DNA from 2 places in the Caballeronia sp. ATUFL_F1_KS39 genome. Region 1 is predicted to be linked to the other one. Evidence: riboswitches for the same ligand, from Rfam matches in the RefSeq annotation. Region 1 holds a riboswitch; the other holds the start of a gene.
The links. Region 1 has a riboswitch for manganese ahead of mntP (manganese efflux pump MntP). Riboswitches for the same ligand answer to the same signal wherever they lie in the genome.

Region 1 (7,957 bases):
GAAAAAAAGCGCGGGAATTTCCCCCGCGCCTGCACGTTACGTCCGGCGATAAGCCTCGGCCATGAGCGCGCTGACCTTGGCGCGCGCGCTCAGCGCATTGCGGACGGCGGCGACGATGAAGGAAACGAGGGCGATCGGCGTGGCAGCGATGATTCCCATGATGAACTCCGTACTAGGGGTAACTAACTAGGTAATAACCCTAGGTTAGCACATTATGACGCATTGCAACAAATATCTTTCGGGGAATTGACCGTACGCAAAGGCGAAACGCTCTGAAGGAGCATCCACATGAAGACGCACTTTCCGGCTCGTATCGCGGCGGTCGGCGCCGTTGTGCTCATCGCGGCGATCGTCGTCGCGTGCAGTGGCGGTTCCGGCGATAGCGCAACTTCGTCTGCGGCGAGCGGCGGCGCGCCGGCGGCGGCATCGAGCCCGTCGGGGGCATCGAGCCCGGCGGCGGCATCGGCGCCTCTGGCTGCGGTGTCGAAAGATGTCGTCACCTGGCACAACGACATCGCGCGCACCGGACAGCAACTCGCGGAAACCGTCCTCACGCCGGCGAACGTCAATCAGCGTACTTTCGGCAAGCTCGCGCTCTTTTCCGTCGATGGCGCCGTCGACGCGCAGCCGCTCTTTCTGGCGGGCGTACCGATCGCGGGCGGTACGCGCAACGTGCTCTACGTCGCGACGGAAAACGCCAGCGTCTACGCTTTCGACGCCGACAGCGGCGCGGTGCTGTGGAAAGTCTCGACGCTCGGCAGCGGCGAGTCGCCGAGCGACGACCACAACTGTCATCAGATCACGCCGACAATCGGTGTCACGGCGACGCCGGTCATCGACCGGACGCGCGGCCCGAATGGCGCGATGTATGTCGTCGGCATGTCGAAGGATGCGTCGGGCGCGTATCACCAGCGCATTCACGCGCTCGATGTCGCGACGGGCGCCGAGCTCTTCAACGGCCCCACCGAAATCCGGGCGACGTATCCGGGCAACGGCGCGGGCAGCCAGAACGGCACGCTGACGTTCGATCCCGGCCAGTACGCCGAGCGCGCGGCGTTGCTGCTGCTGAACGGCGTCGTCTACACGGCGTGGACTTCGCATTGCGACTTCATGCCGTACACCGGCTGGGTCATGGGCTACGACGCCGCGACCCTGCAACAGGCGAGCGTGCTGAACCTCACGCCGAACGGCCAGATGGGCTCGATCTGGATGAGCGGCGCGGGCCTCGCATCGGACGGCCAGGCGATCTTTTTCCTCGACGCCAACGGCACCTTCGATCCGACGCAAAACGCGCAGGAGATGCCGATCAACGGCAACTTCGGCAACGGTTTTTTGCGGCTGGAAACGTCGCCGCTCAGGGTGCAGGACTATTTCGAGCCGTCGAACACGGTGCAGGAGTCGAACGAGGACGAAGATCTCGGTTCCGGCGGCGCGATGGTGCTGCCGGACTTCACCGATGCGGGCGGCACGGTCCGGCATCTGGCGATTGGCGCGGGCAAGAACTCGACGATCTACGTCGTGAACCGCTTCTCGATGGGCAAGTTCGATTCGAACGCGGACCACATCTATCAGGAACTCGTCGGCCAGATTCGTGGGGCGATGTTCGGCGCGCCCGCGTATTTCAACAACACGGTCTATTTCGGCGCGGTCGGCGACAGCATTCGGGCGTTCGCGGTCAGCAACGCGTTGCTTTCGGCGACGTCGACGAGTCAGACGTCGAATGCGTTCGGCTTCCCCGGCGCGACGCCGAGCATTTCCGCGAACGGCACGGCGAACGGCATTCTGTGGGCCGCGGAGAACGGCGCGACAGGCGCGCTGCACGCCTACGACGCGGCCAATCTCGCGCGCCAGCTCTACAGCAGCAACGACGCCGGCACGCGCGACCAGTTCGGTGCGGGCAACAAGTTCATCACGCCGATGATCGCGAACGGCAAGGTGTATGTCGGCACGAAGAACGGCGTCGCCGTGTTCGGGCTGTTGTCGAAATAGGATCGGCGCGCGAACGCGGCGCCGGGCGTGACGCCGCGAGCGCGCCGCAACTAGCCGAAACGCCGTGGAACGGTCGCGAAGTCATGTTAAGCTCTCGGTTCTTCGCTGGGGAGTAGCCGGCTTTCCTGCACAGGGAAAGCGCTCATGTCAACACGCTCGGTCGTTCAGGCCGTGGCATGAGCAGCCATCAAAGGTTGGCAAGACCATCGACAGAATTCGCGACCGGTCGGGCGCGCGTTCTGTCGTTCCATCTTGCCCGACCAGAGCGCTACTCGATGAATCTCGCCTCCACAATTTTTCTAGCCTTCGCCATGTCCACCGACGCGTTCGCCGCAGCCGTCGGCAAGGGCGCGACCCTGCACAAGCCGCGCATCGCCGAAGCGTTGAAGACCGGCGTGATCTTTGGCGTGATCGAAGCCCTGACGCCGCTCGTCGGCTGGGCGCTCGGCAGGGCGGCCGCGCAGTATGTCACCGCGTGGGATCACTGGATCGCGTTCGGCCTGCTCTTCCTGCTCGGCGCGCGCATGATCCGCGAAGGTTTCAGCAGCGTGAGCCACGAAGCGGAAAAGCCCAATTCGCATTCGTTCTGGGTGTTGGCGCTCACCGGTTTCGCGACCAGCATCGACGCGATGGCGGTCGGCGCGGGCCTCGCGTTCATCGATGTCGATATCTTCTCGACGGCCGCGACCATCGGTTTCGCGACGATGCTGATGGTGACGGTCGGCGTGATGGTCGGCCGGCTCGTCGGCGCGACGATCGGCAAGCGGGCGGAAATCGTCGGCGGGCTGATTCTGATCGGCGTCGGCAGCGTCATTCTGGCCGAACATCTCGGCCATCTCGGCTGAGGATGCGCGCCTTGCCGCCGCGCGGCGTGAGAATCGCGAGCACGGCGGCGACGATGAAAAGCGCGGGCACGTCGCCCGCCAGATGACCGAGGTGGCGCCCCGCGCCGCCGAACGACTGCACGGCCATGATCGCGCCGTGCACGACGCTCGACCACACCGTGAACCAGATGAGGCTCAGATGCCTCATCGGCTCGCGCGATGCGATCAGCAGGAAAACGCCGAGCGTCGCGTAGATGCCGACGATCATCATCGCGTATTCCGAATGGCCTTCGTGGCCGGCATCCCACGCCCATCCAGAAGGCCAGAGCAGCATGAGCGGATAGAAGGCGAAGAGCGCGATCAGCCCGACGACGGCGAGCACGATGCGCAGGCAGGCGAGGCGACGGGCGTCGTTCATGGCGGCTCCTTGGCGGCGCGACATGAGCGACAAGATACCGCGAAGCGCACCGCGAAAGCCATCGATGGCGGCAGGCGTTTCCACCAAAAATCGGCGCAAATAAAATAACAACGACTGCCATTAGGCCGATACGATTCATCATTCCACTGCCTTCAACCACAAATCCAGCACGTCATGCCACGTCCGATTTCCGCGCGCATCCATCTCGACGCCATCCGACAGAATCTTCAACTTGTCAAACGCACGGCGCCGTCGTCGCGCGTGTGGTCCGTCATCAAGGCGAATGCTTATGGTCACGGCATCGAGCGCATTTATCCGGCGCTCGATGAAGCCGACGGCATCGCGCTGCTCGATCTCGATGAAGCCGTGCGCGTGCGCGAACTCGGCTGGAAAAAGCCGATTCTTTTGCTCGAAGGCGTTTTCGAGCCCGCGGATGTCGAAACGGCGGATCGTCACCGGCTCACGGTCACGGTGCATTGCGACGAGCAGCTTGCGTTGCTGAAGGCGGCGCGGCCGAACGAGCGCATCGACATACAGTTGAAGATGAACTCGGGCATGAACCGGCTCGGCTATCGGCCGGGCGAATTCGTCGAGGCTTGGAAAAGGGCGTCGGATATCGCGGCGATCGGCTCGATCGGCCTGATGAGTCACTTCGCGAACGCCGACGAAGGCGCGATCGACTGGCAGATAGACGAATTCGAAGCGGCCACGCGCGATCTTCCCGGCACGCGCTCGCTGTCGAATTCGGCGGCGGTGCTGTGGCATCCGCGCGCGCATCGCGACTGGGTGCGGCCGGGCACCATCCTCTACGGCGCCTCGCCGACGGGCTGCGCGCGCCACATCGAGCATTTCCCGTTGCGCGCGGCGATGACGCTCGAGAGCCGCATCATCGGCGTGCAGACGCTCGCGGCGGGCGAGACGATCGGCTATGGCCGCACTTTCACCGCGGATCGCGCGATGAAGATCGGCGTGGTCGCATGCGGCTACGCGGACGGCTATCCGCGTCACGCGCCGACGGGCACGCCCGTCATCGTCGATGGCGTGCGTACGCGCATCGTCGGACGCGTGTCGATGGACATGCTCACCGTCGATCTCACGCCGTGTCCGGCTGCGGGCATCGGATCGCCGGTGGAACTATGGGGCGAACGCGTCCGGGTCGATGAAGTGGCCGAACCGTCCGGCACGATCGGCTACGAGTTGATGTGCGCGCTCGCGCGGCGCGTGCCCGTCGCGATCGACGCGGGCGTTTCGAATCGGGCAGAAGCGCATTCGGCATGACGCTCACGATGACGCGTCTCGAAGGCAGTGCTTACGTTCGAAAATGCGCGATCACATCGGCGAGGATTTCGATGCCTTTGCGGATCTGCTCGACCGGCACGCTCGCATAGCCGAGGATGAGCCCGGCCGTCCGGTTCGACGTGCCGCCGCACGGCGCGACATGAAGCGGCGACACCGGATAGACGCCCACGCCCTTCGCATGCGCGGCGGCGACGAGCGCGGCTTCGTGCGCCGCGTCGATGAAGGGCAGCCACAGCGTGACGTGCAATCCGGCAGCCGTGCCCGTCGCGTGCGCGCGCTTCGGAAGAAGATCGGCGATGGCGTCGAGCAAGGCCGCGCGCCGCCGTTCGTATTCGCGCCGCACGCGCCGCACGTGACGCTCATACGCGCCGCTTTCGATTAGCGCCGCGAGCACGCGCTGATCGATGACGGCCGAATGACGATCCGCGAGCCGCTTCGCCTGACGGAACGCCGGCACGAGATCGTGCGGCAGGATCATGTAGCCGAGCCGCAGATGCGGCGAGAGCGCCTTCGAAAACGTGCCGATGTAGATCACGCGGCCATTCGTATCGATCGATTGCAAGGCGTCGATCGGGCGCTGGCCGTATCGGAACTCGCCGTCGTAATCGTCTTCGATGATCCACGCGTCGTGCCGTTGCGCCCATTCGAGCAATTCGAGACGGCGGCCGATCGGCAGCACGCCGCCCAGCGGAAACTGGTGCGATGGCGTCACGTACGCGAGCCGCGCGCGTCCATCGGCGGGAAGGCGGCGCGTATCGAGACCGTGTTCGTCGACGGGCACCGGCAGCGCCACGCCGCCCGATGCCTCGAAGCAATGCCGCGCGATCAGATAGCCGGGATCTTCGAATGCGAAGGCGTCGCCGGGATCGAGCAGCAGGCGCGCGCAAAGATCGAGCGCCTGCTGCGTGCCGTTCACGACGACGATCTGATCGCTATCGCAGACGAGCCCGCGCGCGCGGCCGAGATACGCCTGCAACGCGCGCCTGAGCGACGCATCGCCTTCGGGCGCGACGTAATAGAGGCTATGCGGTTGATGCAGCAGTTCGGCCTGATACGCGCGTTTCCAGATCAACGAAGGAAAGTCGCGCGCGGACACTGCGCCGTACAGGAAGTTGATGCTGCCTTTCGTCACTTGCGCGAGAACGGGCATCGGCAGTGTAGAAACGCGCCGGCCATAGGCGGAAAGCGCGGGCGCGGTGCGTTCGGCGCGCGCGGGAATCGGCGGCGCGAGCGGCATCGGCGGCGTGGCGACTCGCGCCACGCGTCCCGCCGACGTGACGAGAAAGCCCTCCGCCGCGAGCTGTTCGTACGCTGCCGTGACAGTCGTGCGCGAGACGCCGAGATCGGCGGCCAGCGCGCGCGTAGAAGGTGCGGGAGCGCCGGCGGGCAACGTGCCATCGGCGATCTGGGCGCGCAGCAGATCGTAAATGCGCCGTCCGGTGCCGATGGCGTCTTTCGACTGGACCATGAAAATTGCTCGAAACTGGATCTTCTTATTGTGCCTGTTTCGGGCGATAGTGACGGGGTTCCGCCACTTTCCATCGGGCATCCAGGATGTATATTCCGCCGCATTTCGCCGAGACTCGCCCTGAAGAGCTGCATCGGATCATTCGTGCGCATCCGCTCGGAATGCTGGTGACGCACGACGCCGCCGGTCTCGACGCCAATCACATTCCGTTCGAATTCGATCCGGCGCAGGGCGAGCATGGCTTGCTGACGGCGCACGTCGCGCGCGCCAACGACGTGTGGCAGCGTTGCCCGGGCGGCACGCCCGTCATGGTGATTTTTCGCGGCGCGGAGGGTTATGTCTCGCCGAACTGGTATCCGAGCAAGCATGAGACGCATCGGCAAGTGCCGACGTGGAACTACGAAGTCGTGCACGCGCACGGCGTGCTCACCGTGCGCGACGACGAGCAGTTCGTGCGCGGTCTCGTCGCGCGTCTGACGCGGCGGCACGAGGCGAACGAGCCGAAGCCGTGGAAGATGGGCGATTCCGAGCGCGAATTCATCGATGGGATGCTGCGGAATATCGTGGGCATCGAAATCGCGGTGACGTCGCTTGTAGGCAAGTCGAAACTGAGTCAGAACAAGGAAACGCGCGATCGGATCGGCGCCGCGGATGCGCTCGACGCGCGGGGGAAAGGGGAGCTGGCACGGGTGATGGGGCGGGCGGGAGACTAGTTCATGGCTTTTATTGCTTTTCTGATCGCGGCGATCGTTCTCGCCATTACGCCCGGTCCGGGCCTCGCGTATGTCGTGGCTCGCACTGTCGCTGGTGGTCGTTCCGAAGGCATGGCGTCGTGTCTCGGCACGGCGGTGGGCGGTCTCGTCCATGTGGCCGCGGCGGCGCTCGGGCTATCCCTGTTGATCGCGCGCTCGGCGACGCTCTTTAGCGTCGTGAAGTACGTCGGCGCGGCGTATCTGATTTATCTGGGCGTTCGGCTTCTGTTTCGCGAAGGCGAAGCGGGCGGCGTCGCGCCGGTTGCATCGCACGGTGCGCGGCGTGCGTTTCGCGAAGGCGTCCTGGTCGAAGCGCTCAACGTCAAGACGGCGCTGTTTTTTCTCGCCTTTCTTCCGCAGTTCGTTTCGCCGGGGCATGCGCTGATTCCGCAACTGGCGATGCTCGGGAGCATTTGCGTCGTGCTTAATACGCTTGTCGACGTGGGCGCGGTGCTCGCCGCTTCGCGTCTGCTGAAGTCGAGCGCCGCACGCGTCGCGCGCGCGAGGATGCTCACGCGGACCTCGGGCGTCGTCATGCTGGGATTGGGTGGATATCTCGCGTTTGCGCGGAGGGCGATCCCGAGTTAGGGAACCGGCCTCACGCGATTATCTGTTGCTCGCATGACCTTCCCTGAAGTGGGCTTCTAATCAATACTGCCGTGACTTTCGACGGCAAGCACACGGCTGCCGCAGGCGGTCAGATGCCCATCCAGCGCGACGCCATTGCCGTTCGTGTCGATCAACATATCGGAACACTGAATGATCGGGTTCGTGCCGTGTTCGGGGCATGTCACCAAGTCGCCCATTCTCGCGACCCCGCGGCCCTTGATGTCCATCGTGTCGGAGCCCGTGATGATGCGGCCGCCGTGGGTGGTCGCGTCGCCTACGCATGCTATTGAAGTCATTTTCGTTATCGTGCGGTTAGAGGTTTTTCCAGATCGGTTCAGCGCTTGCGCCGGACAATTCGAAGATGAAGAATTTCACCGCGTCGAAATAGTCGGTGAATATGCAAGGATTGAACGAGGCGCCTCGCTCGTCGACGCATACGACCCAGTAACCATCTTCCTCGGACAGGCGCAACTCTCCAAACCCGATATGCGGGTCGTCACCTAAGCGGTAGGAATCACGCCTGATACCGCGAGCGCCAAGTTCAGCGGCGATGGCGTCGAGTAGCCTTTGCTGGTCGATGCCTTGACCAACATGAATC
Region 2 (7,957 bases), on a different contig from region 1:
GTTGCAACGCGAGCCAGTCGCCGCGCTCGAATAGCTCCTTCGCCTTGATCGCGGCTTCGCGGAACACGCGGTAATGATGCTCGAAGCCTTCGAGTATCGTCTTGGCGACATCGAAGCCGATTTGCGACGAGAGCAGCTTGGGGAAATGATTCATATCGACCCTGCGCTTCGTGTGCGGGCGTCACGCGTTATGCCGCTTTGGGTTTGCGCGCACGCTTTTCCGCGCCCGCCGCGAGCAGCGCGCGGCCCTGTTCCTCATACGCGGAAAGTTCGGCGAGCGTCGTGTTCAGGTCTTCGAGCTGACGCTGCAGCACTTCGCGATGCGCCGCGATCGTATCGACGAAAGCCTGTAGCTGCGTCGCGGTGCCGGTAGGCGAGTCATACAGATCGAGCAGCGTGCGGATTTCCGACAGCGTGAAACCGAGCCGCTTGCCGCGCAGCGTGAGCTTGAGGCGCGTGCGATCGCGCGCCGAATACACACGCCGCAGGCCGTTCGAGCCTTCGCGCTTCGGCGCGAGCAGCCCCTGATCTTCGTAAAAGCGAATGGCGCGCGGCGTAATGTCGAACTCGCGCGCCAGTTCGGTGATCGTGTAATGCGTCGGTTGGGTCATTGCCGGCCGGCAGCGCAAATGCGCGCGCAACGTTAGAATGGACGTTTACGTTATCGTCAACTTGGCCAAATTGCAACGCGGCGCAAACCCGGAGACAGGCACCGAATGAACGCACTCGAACACCAGCTCGACTATGTTTTCGCGGACCGGCTGCCCGAATCGGGCGGCGTCATGGAAGTGGCGCCGGGCGTGTTCTGGCTGCGCATGCCGCTGCCGTTCGCGCTCGATCACATCAATCTGTGGCTGCTCGCCGATGAAATCGACGGTGTGAAAGGCTGGACCGTCGTCGATTGCGGCATTTCGAGCGATACGATCCGCGCGAACTGGGAGCGCGTGTTCGATTCCGTGCTCGATGGAAAGCCGGTGCTGCGTGTGATCGTCACGCATTGTCATCCGGATCATCTGGGACTTGCCGACTGGATCTGCACGGGCGGCGACAAGAATCGATGGAACGTGCGCCTGTGGATGTCGCTCGGCGAATACGCGATGGGCCGGGTGATGGCCGCCGGCGACGGCTCGAACGCGGGCGGCGAGCGAGCGGCGGCGCATTTCGCGGCGCACGGCCTGTCCGACGAAGCGTCGCTCGATGCGCTGCGCAAGCGCGATAGCTATTACCCGACGCTCGTGCCGTCGATTCCGGCGGAATATCGGCGTATCCGCGATGGCGATGTCATGCGTATCGGCGCGCGCAATTGGGAAGTGGTGTCGGGCTACGGCCATTCGCCGGAGCACAGCGCGCTTTTCTGCGCCGCCGACAAGTTGCTCATTTCCGGCGACATGGTGTTGCCGCGCATTTCGACAAACGTGTCGGTGTTCGCGGTCGAGCCGGAAGGCAATCCGCTTGCGCTGTATCTGGAATCGCTCGGCCGCTACGAAACCATGCCCGCCGATACGCTCGCGTTGCCCTCACACGGCAAGCCGTTTCGCGGCGTGCAAACGCGCATCGGGCAATTGCGCGAGCATCATCGCGCGCGGCTGGCGGAAGTGCGCGACGCGTGCGCTCAAAAGCCATGCAACGCCGCAGACATCGTCCCGCTCATGTTCAAGCGCAAGCTCGATATTCATCAGATGACGTTCGCGCTCGGCGAAGCGCTCGCGCATCTGAACCTGCTTTGGCTCGATGGCACGCTGAAACGTCAGACCGGCGCTGACGGCGTGATCCGCTTCACGCCGGCCTGACTTCGCTTACTGCACGGAAACAGCGCCGAAATTCACGCGCCCGAACGGACTCACGTTATAGCCGCTGACGTTCGCGCGCGTGAGCGCCGCCGCCGTCGGATAGACGAGCGGAATCCACAGCGCCTGATCGTGGATGATCTTCTGCGCGTCGACATACGCCTTCGTGCGTTTGGCGACATCGGCGGTCGACTTGCCATCGGCGATGAGCTTGTCCAGTTGCGGATCGCAATAGCGCGCGAAGTTGATGCCTGACTTCACCGCGTTGCAACTGAAAAGCGGCGACATGTAGTTGTCCGGGTCGCCGTTGTCGCCGGCCCAGCCCATGAACAGCATGTCGTGCTGACCCTGCTTCGCCTGCTTGATGAGTTCGCCCCATTCGATCACTTTCACCTGCGCCTTCACGCCGATTTTCGCGAGATCGGCTTGCAGCAATTCCGCGCCCGCCTTCGGATTCGGATTGAGCACGCTGCCGTTCGGGCGTACCCAGATCGTCGTGTCGAAACCGTTCGGAAAGCCCGCATCGGCGAGCAGCTTCTTCGCATCGGCGGATGAATATTTGTACGCCTCGATGCTCTTGTCGTAACTCCACGTATTCGGCGGATACGGATTCACCGCTTGCGTCGCCGTGTTGTCGAACACGGTCTTCATGTAGGTCGTGCGATCGAAGGCCATGTTGATCGCCTGACGCACCTTCGGATTGTCGAGCGGCTTCTTCTGCGTGTTGAGCGCGACGAACGCCGTCATGAATGCGGGCGCTTCGCTCACCTTCAGCGACTTGTCCTTCTTCGCGTCGATGACGTCCTGCGGCTTCGGCGACAGCGCGATCTGGCATTCGCCCGCCTTGATCTTCTGCGCGCGCACGGCGGCGTCGGGCGTGATCGCGTAGATCAGCCGGTCGATCTTCGGTTTCGCGCCCCAGTACGACGGATTCACGTCGTAGCGGATGACCGAATCTTTCGTGTAGCTCTTCAGCACGAACGGGCCGGTGCCGATCGGCTTGCTGTTCAGATCGACCTGCTGGTTCGCCTTCAGCAGCTTGTCCGCATATTCGGCCGAATAGATCGATGCGAAGCCCATCGTGAGGATCGGCACGAAGGTCGCGTTCGGCTCGTTGAGCTCGAACTTCACGGTATGGTCATCGACTTTCGATACGGCCTTGATGAGCTTCACGAGGCCCATCGACTGCGCGTGCGGAAAGCCGCTCGCGCCAGCGATCTTGTGCCACGGATTGTCGTCCGAGAGCATGCGCGAGAACGTGAACACGACGTCGTCGGCACTGAGCGGACGCGTCGGCTTGAAGTAATCGGTCGTCTGAAACTGAACGTTCGGACGCAGATGGAATGTGTACGTGAGCCCGTCGCTCGTCACGTCCCACTTTTCCGCGAGCGAGGGCACGACCTTCTTCGCGGCTTCGTCGTAGGAGACGAGCGTATTGAAGATGACATCCGCCGATGCGTTGGTCGTTACGAGCGAATTGAATTGCACGACATCGAAGCCGTCCGGGCTCGATTCGGTGCAGACGGTGAGCGGCTTGGACATCGCGAGCATCGGCGCGGCGAGCATGGCCATCGCGGCGGCCGCGGCGAAGAGTTTCAGACGCATGAGATCTCCCGTGATCTTCATTTTTGTTCGTGGATGAGCTTGAGCACGCGCAGCAAGCGACGCGCCCGGCGCGGCCAGATTAGCGGATGCATCCGTCGACGACAACGATCCGATCGGCATACGCTTATTCCGCGGGTTGCCGAAACGGGGCGCATCGGGCTAAACTTGCGCCTTCTTTGGGGAGTAGCCTTCCTTCGCGAGCGAAGGAGAACGCGTCAACATCCTCGGCCCTGCTGCCGTGGCGCGTTCGACCGGAACGGTTTGGCGAGACCATCGATGCGCTATGTCGTTCCTGGCCGGACGGCGCGTGGCGCATCGTGGTTCGCTCGACGTCCGGCCGTGGAATCATCGTGTCCCCACAACTACAACATCCCCGTTTCCCGCGCACGCTCGCGCACCCGTCGCATGTTTCGATGCGAGGTGCCGCATGACGATGCTCTTTCTCGAACTCGCGCTGATGCTCGCGATCATCCTGGTCGCGGCGGAGCTATTCACGAATGCGCTCGAACATCTCGGCGAACGGCTCGGCATTTCCGAAGGCGTGACCGGATCGCTGTTCGCGGCGGTCGGCACGGCATTGCCCGAGACGACGGTGCCGATCATCGCGCTGCTCGGCGGCACGACGAGCCGTGCGGTCAACGAAGAGATCGGCGTCGGCGCGATTCTCGGCGCGCCGCTTATGCTCGCGACGCTTTCGACGTGTCTGATGACGTTCGCGATCCTCAAGTCGCGCGGCATGAGCGGACGCATCGTGCCGGAGCGCAGCGGCTTCGTGCGCGATCTGAACTTCTTCCTGGTCGCGTTTCTCATCGCGTGCGCCGCGATGTTCGTGCCGCATCACGCGTGGCAAGTGCGCGCGTTGTTCGCGGTCGGGCTCGTCGCGCTCTATATCGTTTATGTGATTTCGACGTTCAAGGCTTCGGCGAAGCTCGTCGAGGGCGGACACGGAACGGAAGCGCCCGAGGCCTTGTTCGCTTCGCGTCTCGGTTTGAAAACGTCGCTCGGCACGATCATGCTGCAGTTTTTCTTCGGCATCGTGCTGCTCGTCGGCGGCGCGAAGGGCTTCATTCACGGCGTCGAGGGCGTGTCGCATGCGCTGGGAATTTCGGCGCTGCTGCTGTCGCTCATCATCATTCCGATCGCGACGGAACTGCCCGAGAAAGTGAACAGCATTCTGTGGGCGCGCCGAGGAAAGGACACGCTCGCGTTCGGCAACATCACCGGCGCGATGGTGTTTCAAGGGACGTTGCTGCCGGCCATCGGCATCATGCTGACGCCGTGGGAGCCGCGCATCGAAGTGCTGACGGGCGTGCTCATCACGCTCGCGGCGGCGGCGTGGCTGCGCTTCAATGCGAAGGAGAACGGCGTCGTGCTGTGGGCGCTGCTCGGCAACGGCGTGCTGTACGCGGCCTATCTCGCGTTGACGCTCGGGCGCTGACAAGCTGCGGCACAAAGAAGAATGCCCGCGCGAGGCGGGCATCGAAGAGCGAAGCAGCGCGCCGAGAAAACCGGCACGTCGTTCTTGTTGTTCTTATAGGGGTTATCGGCACGTGCGCCGATAACTTTAGTGCCGTCCGTCAATTAATCGACGATGTAAATCGCGCGCCGATAAAACTCGCCGATGTGCTGTTCCAGCGCATACGGCGCGAGCGCGTCGGCGAAGAGGCGCAGTTCGGCTTGTCCGTGCTGGCCGTTCAGCGCTTCGATGACGTCCTTGCCGAGATCGGCATAGGCGATCGGCGCGTCGGTCGTCTTCTTCGCGTACGCGAGATCGCGAATGCGCCAGCCGGCGTCCGTCAGCAGCTTCGACACATACGCGAGACGCTCCGCATCGGTCGCGCCCGGCTGCAGCGGATGCGTCTTGTCGCCCCACAGATTGCAGCCGAGCTGGAACACGAGCGAGCGCGACGCCTGACGCAGCTTCTTCAGATAAGCGACCGCATACGCCGGAAAGTCGTGCGCGCCGGTCACATATTCGCGGTCGAAATCCGCGCCCGCGTGATGCAGCACATTCAGATGCAAAAGCACGTCGATGTTCGACAGCTTGTCGAGGCCATCGAAGGGCAGCGCTTCGTGATGCACGTCGACATTGCCGATCGAGAAGGCGTCGCCGAGTTCGCGCAGGAACCTCGCGTGTTCGGCGTTCGCTTCGATCGCCGTCACGCGCGCATCGGGATGCGCATGCGCGATCGTGTACGTGAAGAAGCCCGTATTCGCGCCGAAGTCGGCCCAGCGCTCGCCGGCTTGCGGCGCGCGATGCGCGAGAATCCAGTCGAGGCGGTTGCGGTCGCCGCGCCATTGGCTCTGAATGGTCTCCTGATAACCGAGCGTACTCGCGACGAAGTCGGGGATCGTCTGATACCCCGAGTGCTTGGAGACTTCTCCGTAGAGTTGAGCGAGCCGCTCCTTGACTGCGGTGGCGCCAGAGGTCATTTCCATAGTTCCTTGTAAAAGATTCGCCAGCTGTCGCTTGCGAGATAGACGTCGCCGGCCAGGGCGCGCAACGCAGCGCCCGCGAGACGCGCTTCGCTGCCATAGCGATGCACGGTCGTCCGGCGCCGGCGCCATGTGTTCACGATGCCGCCCGTCCACAGATACGTGGCGTGGCGTGCGCGCGATAGGCGCCGGCCTTGATAAGCGGTTGCATCTTCCGTCGCCCAGTCGCCCACGAAAGCTTCGACGATGCCGCAGTCGTGGTTCAGGCACAGGTCGAGCGGTCCCCACGGACGGGGATTCATTTCGATGAAGTACGCGCCGTCGTCCCCGACGATGCATTCGATCATCGCGAAGCCGAAATAGCCGCATTGCGAAAGCGCCTGCCGCAGCTTCACGCCGATATCGCTCGCATGAAAATCGGCGGTGCGCGCGAGCACGATCGACTTGCCGCCGGGCTGCTGCGCGAGGTTTTCCTGCGACGAGCAGAAGACTTCGCCCGTGCGCGCGAAATAGGCGAGCAGATAAAAGCTGCGTCCCGTCACGAAGTGCTGAAAGAAATAGTGCGACGGATCTTCGCTCGCCTTGAAAGCGGCGAGGTCCGCGTCGCTTTTCACGAGCACCGGATAAAGCACGCGCTTGCCGTCGACGTTGCATTTCGGCTTGGCGACGAAAGGCACCACGGCATCGTCGATGCCCGCGTATTCGGGCGGCGGCGCGATGCCTTCGCGCGCGAAGAACTCGGTGGCGCTCGCCTTGTTCGTGAGCTTCGCGTACAGCGACGGATCGACGAGCGGCACATGCACGCCGTCGATGGATTCCAGCGCTTCCTTGTGATTCAGCAGGAAGGTGTTGAAGAATTCGGAGATCGGCACGAGCGTCACGCGGCGCGCGCCGAACTTCGCCTTCGCCTGCGCGATATAACCGGCGAGCAGCGGGACCGAGAGCGTGTCGTTTTCGCGCACGGCGACCACGAGATCGCGATACGCGCTCGACAGAACCTGATCGGCGGCCGAACGCGCGATCACCGCCGCCTGTTGCCCGAGCTTGCCGATCGCGCGCAGCAGCGCGACGACGGCGCGATCGTTGGTGCCGCTGAAGAGAAGAAACACGTGCATGGGTCGATCCTGCGTGCGCCGGGCTGCCGGGCCTTAGACGTTGGCCGCGCGGATCACGTCCACGACGCGCTCGACGTCGCGGTCCGCGAGCGCCGGATAGATCGGCAGGCACAGCACCTTGCGCGATGCTTCCTGCGCGTTCGGCAGTCGGCTCGGCTGCGCGGAGGGCAGGCCGCGATACATCGGGAAATCCGAAATCAGCGGATAAAAATAGCGGCGGCCGAAAATCTCGTGATCGCGCAGACGCTGATACAGCTCGTCGCGCGTCAGCTTGTAGTCGCTTTGCACGAGCACCGGGAAATACGAGTGGTTCGTCGCGCCGCCCGCGAGACCGGGCAGTGGCACGATGCCGTCGACGTCGGCGAGCAGGGTGCGATACAGCGCGTCGATCTCCTGACGGCGCGCGAGCGCGCGATCGATGTGCTGAAGCTGCAACAGGCCGAATGCCGCATTGATTTCGCTCATCTTGCCGTTGATGCCGGCCGCGACCACGGTCGTCTCGTTGACGAAGCCGAAGTTCTTCAGATGGTCGATGCGCTGCTTCACCTTCGCGTCCGGGCAGACGATCGCGCCGCCCTCGAACGTGTTGAAGACTTTCGTCGCGTGGAAGCTCAGCACCGACAGGTCGCCGTGCGTGAGGATGCTGCCCGCCTCGTTGCGCACGCCGAACGCGTGCGCGGCGTCGTAGATCACCTTCAAGTTGTAGTTGTCGGCGATCGCCTGGATCGCTTCGACGTCGCACGGCTGGCCGTAGCAGTGCACCGGCATGATCGCGGTGGTCTGCGGCGTGATGGCGGCTTCGATCTGACGCGGATCCAGATTCAGCGTGACCGGGTCCACGTCGACGAACACCGGCTTGATGCCGTTCCACAGCAGCGAATGCGCGGTCGCGACGAACGAATACGGCGTGGTGATCACTTCGCCCGTGATGCGCAGCGCCTGCAGCGCGGTGACGAGACCCATCGTGCCGTTCGAGAACAGCGCGAGGTGCTGCACGCCGAGGTATTCGCACAG

Region 2: linked by a shared signal. The riboswitch ahead of NCR93_RS00930 (sodium:calcium antiporter) and the one ahead of mntP (manganese efflux pump MntP) in region 1 are both predicted to bind manganese.

The regions. Positions count from the first base shown of each region.
Region 1 is NZ_JALQDZ010000045.1:155,422-163,378, forward strand. Features, by position in the region: gene NCR93_RS31945 (hypothetical protein) at 37-159, opposite strand; gene NCR93_RS24420 (outer membrane protein assembly factor BamB family protein) at 289-1,989, shown strand; yybP-ykoY riboswitch at 2,090-2,256, shown strand; gene mntP (manganese efflux pump MntP) at 2,265-2,834, shown strand; gene NCR93_RS24430 (DUF6632 domain-containing protein) at 2,800-3,231, opposite strand; gene alr (alanine racemase) at 3,406-4,509, shown strand; gene pdxR (MocR-like pyridoxine biosynthesis transcription factor PdxR) at 4,541-5,998, opposite strand; gene NCR93_RS24445 (FMN-binding negative transcriptional regulator) at 6,085-6,711, shown strand; gene NCR93_RS24450 (LysE family translocator) at 6,715-7,338, shown strand; gene NCR93_RS24455 (PAAR domain-containing protein) at 7,395-7,655, opposite strand; gene NCR93_RS24460 (hypothetical protein) at 7,672-7,957, opposite strand, start outside.
Region 2 is NZ_JALQDZ010000001.1:185,318-193,274, forward strand. Features, by position in the region: gene aceK (bifunctional isocitrate dehydrogenase kinase/phosphatase) at 1-154, opposite strand, end outside; gene NCR93_RS00915 (MerR family transcriptional regulator) at 189-611, opposite strand; gene NCR93_RS00920 (MBL fold metallo-hydrolase) at 717-1,790, shown strand; gene NCR93_RS00925 (ABC transporter substrate-binding protein) at 1,797-3,392, opposite strand; yybP-ykoY riboswitch at 3,556-3,731, shown strand; gene NCR93_RS00930 (sodium:calcium antiporter) at 3,820-4,830, shown strand; gene NCR93_RS00935 (class I SAM-dependent methyltransferase) at 4,974-5,825, opposite strand; gene NCR93_RS00940 (ATP-grasp domain-containing protein) at 5,822-6,943, opposite strand; gene vioA (dTDP-4-amino-4,6-dideoxy-D-glucose aminotransferase VioA) at 6,977-7,957, opposite strand, start outside.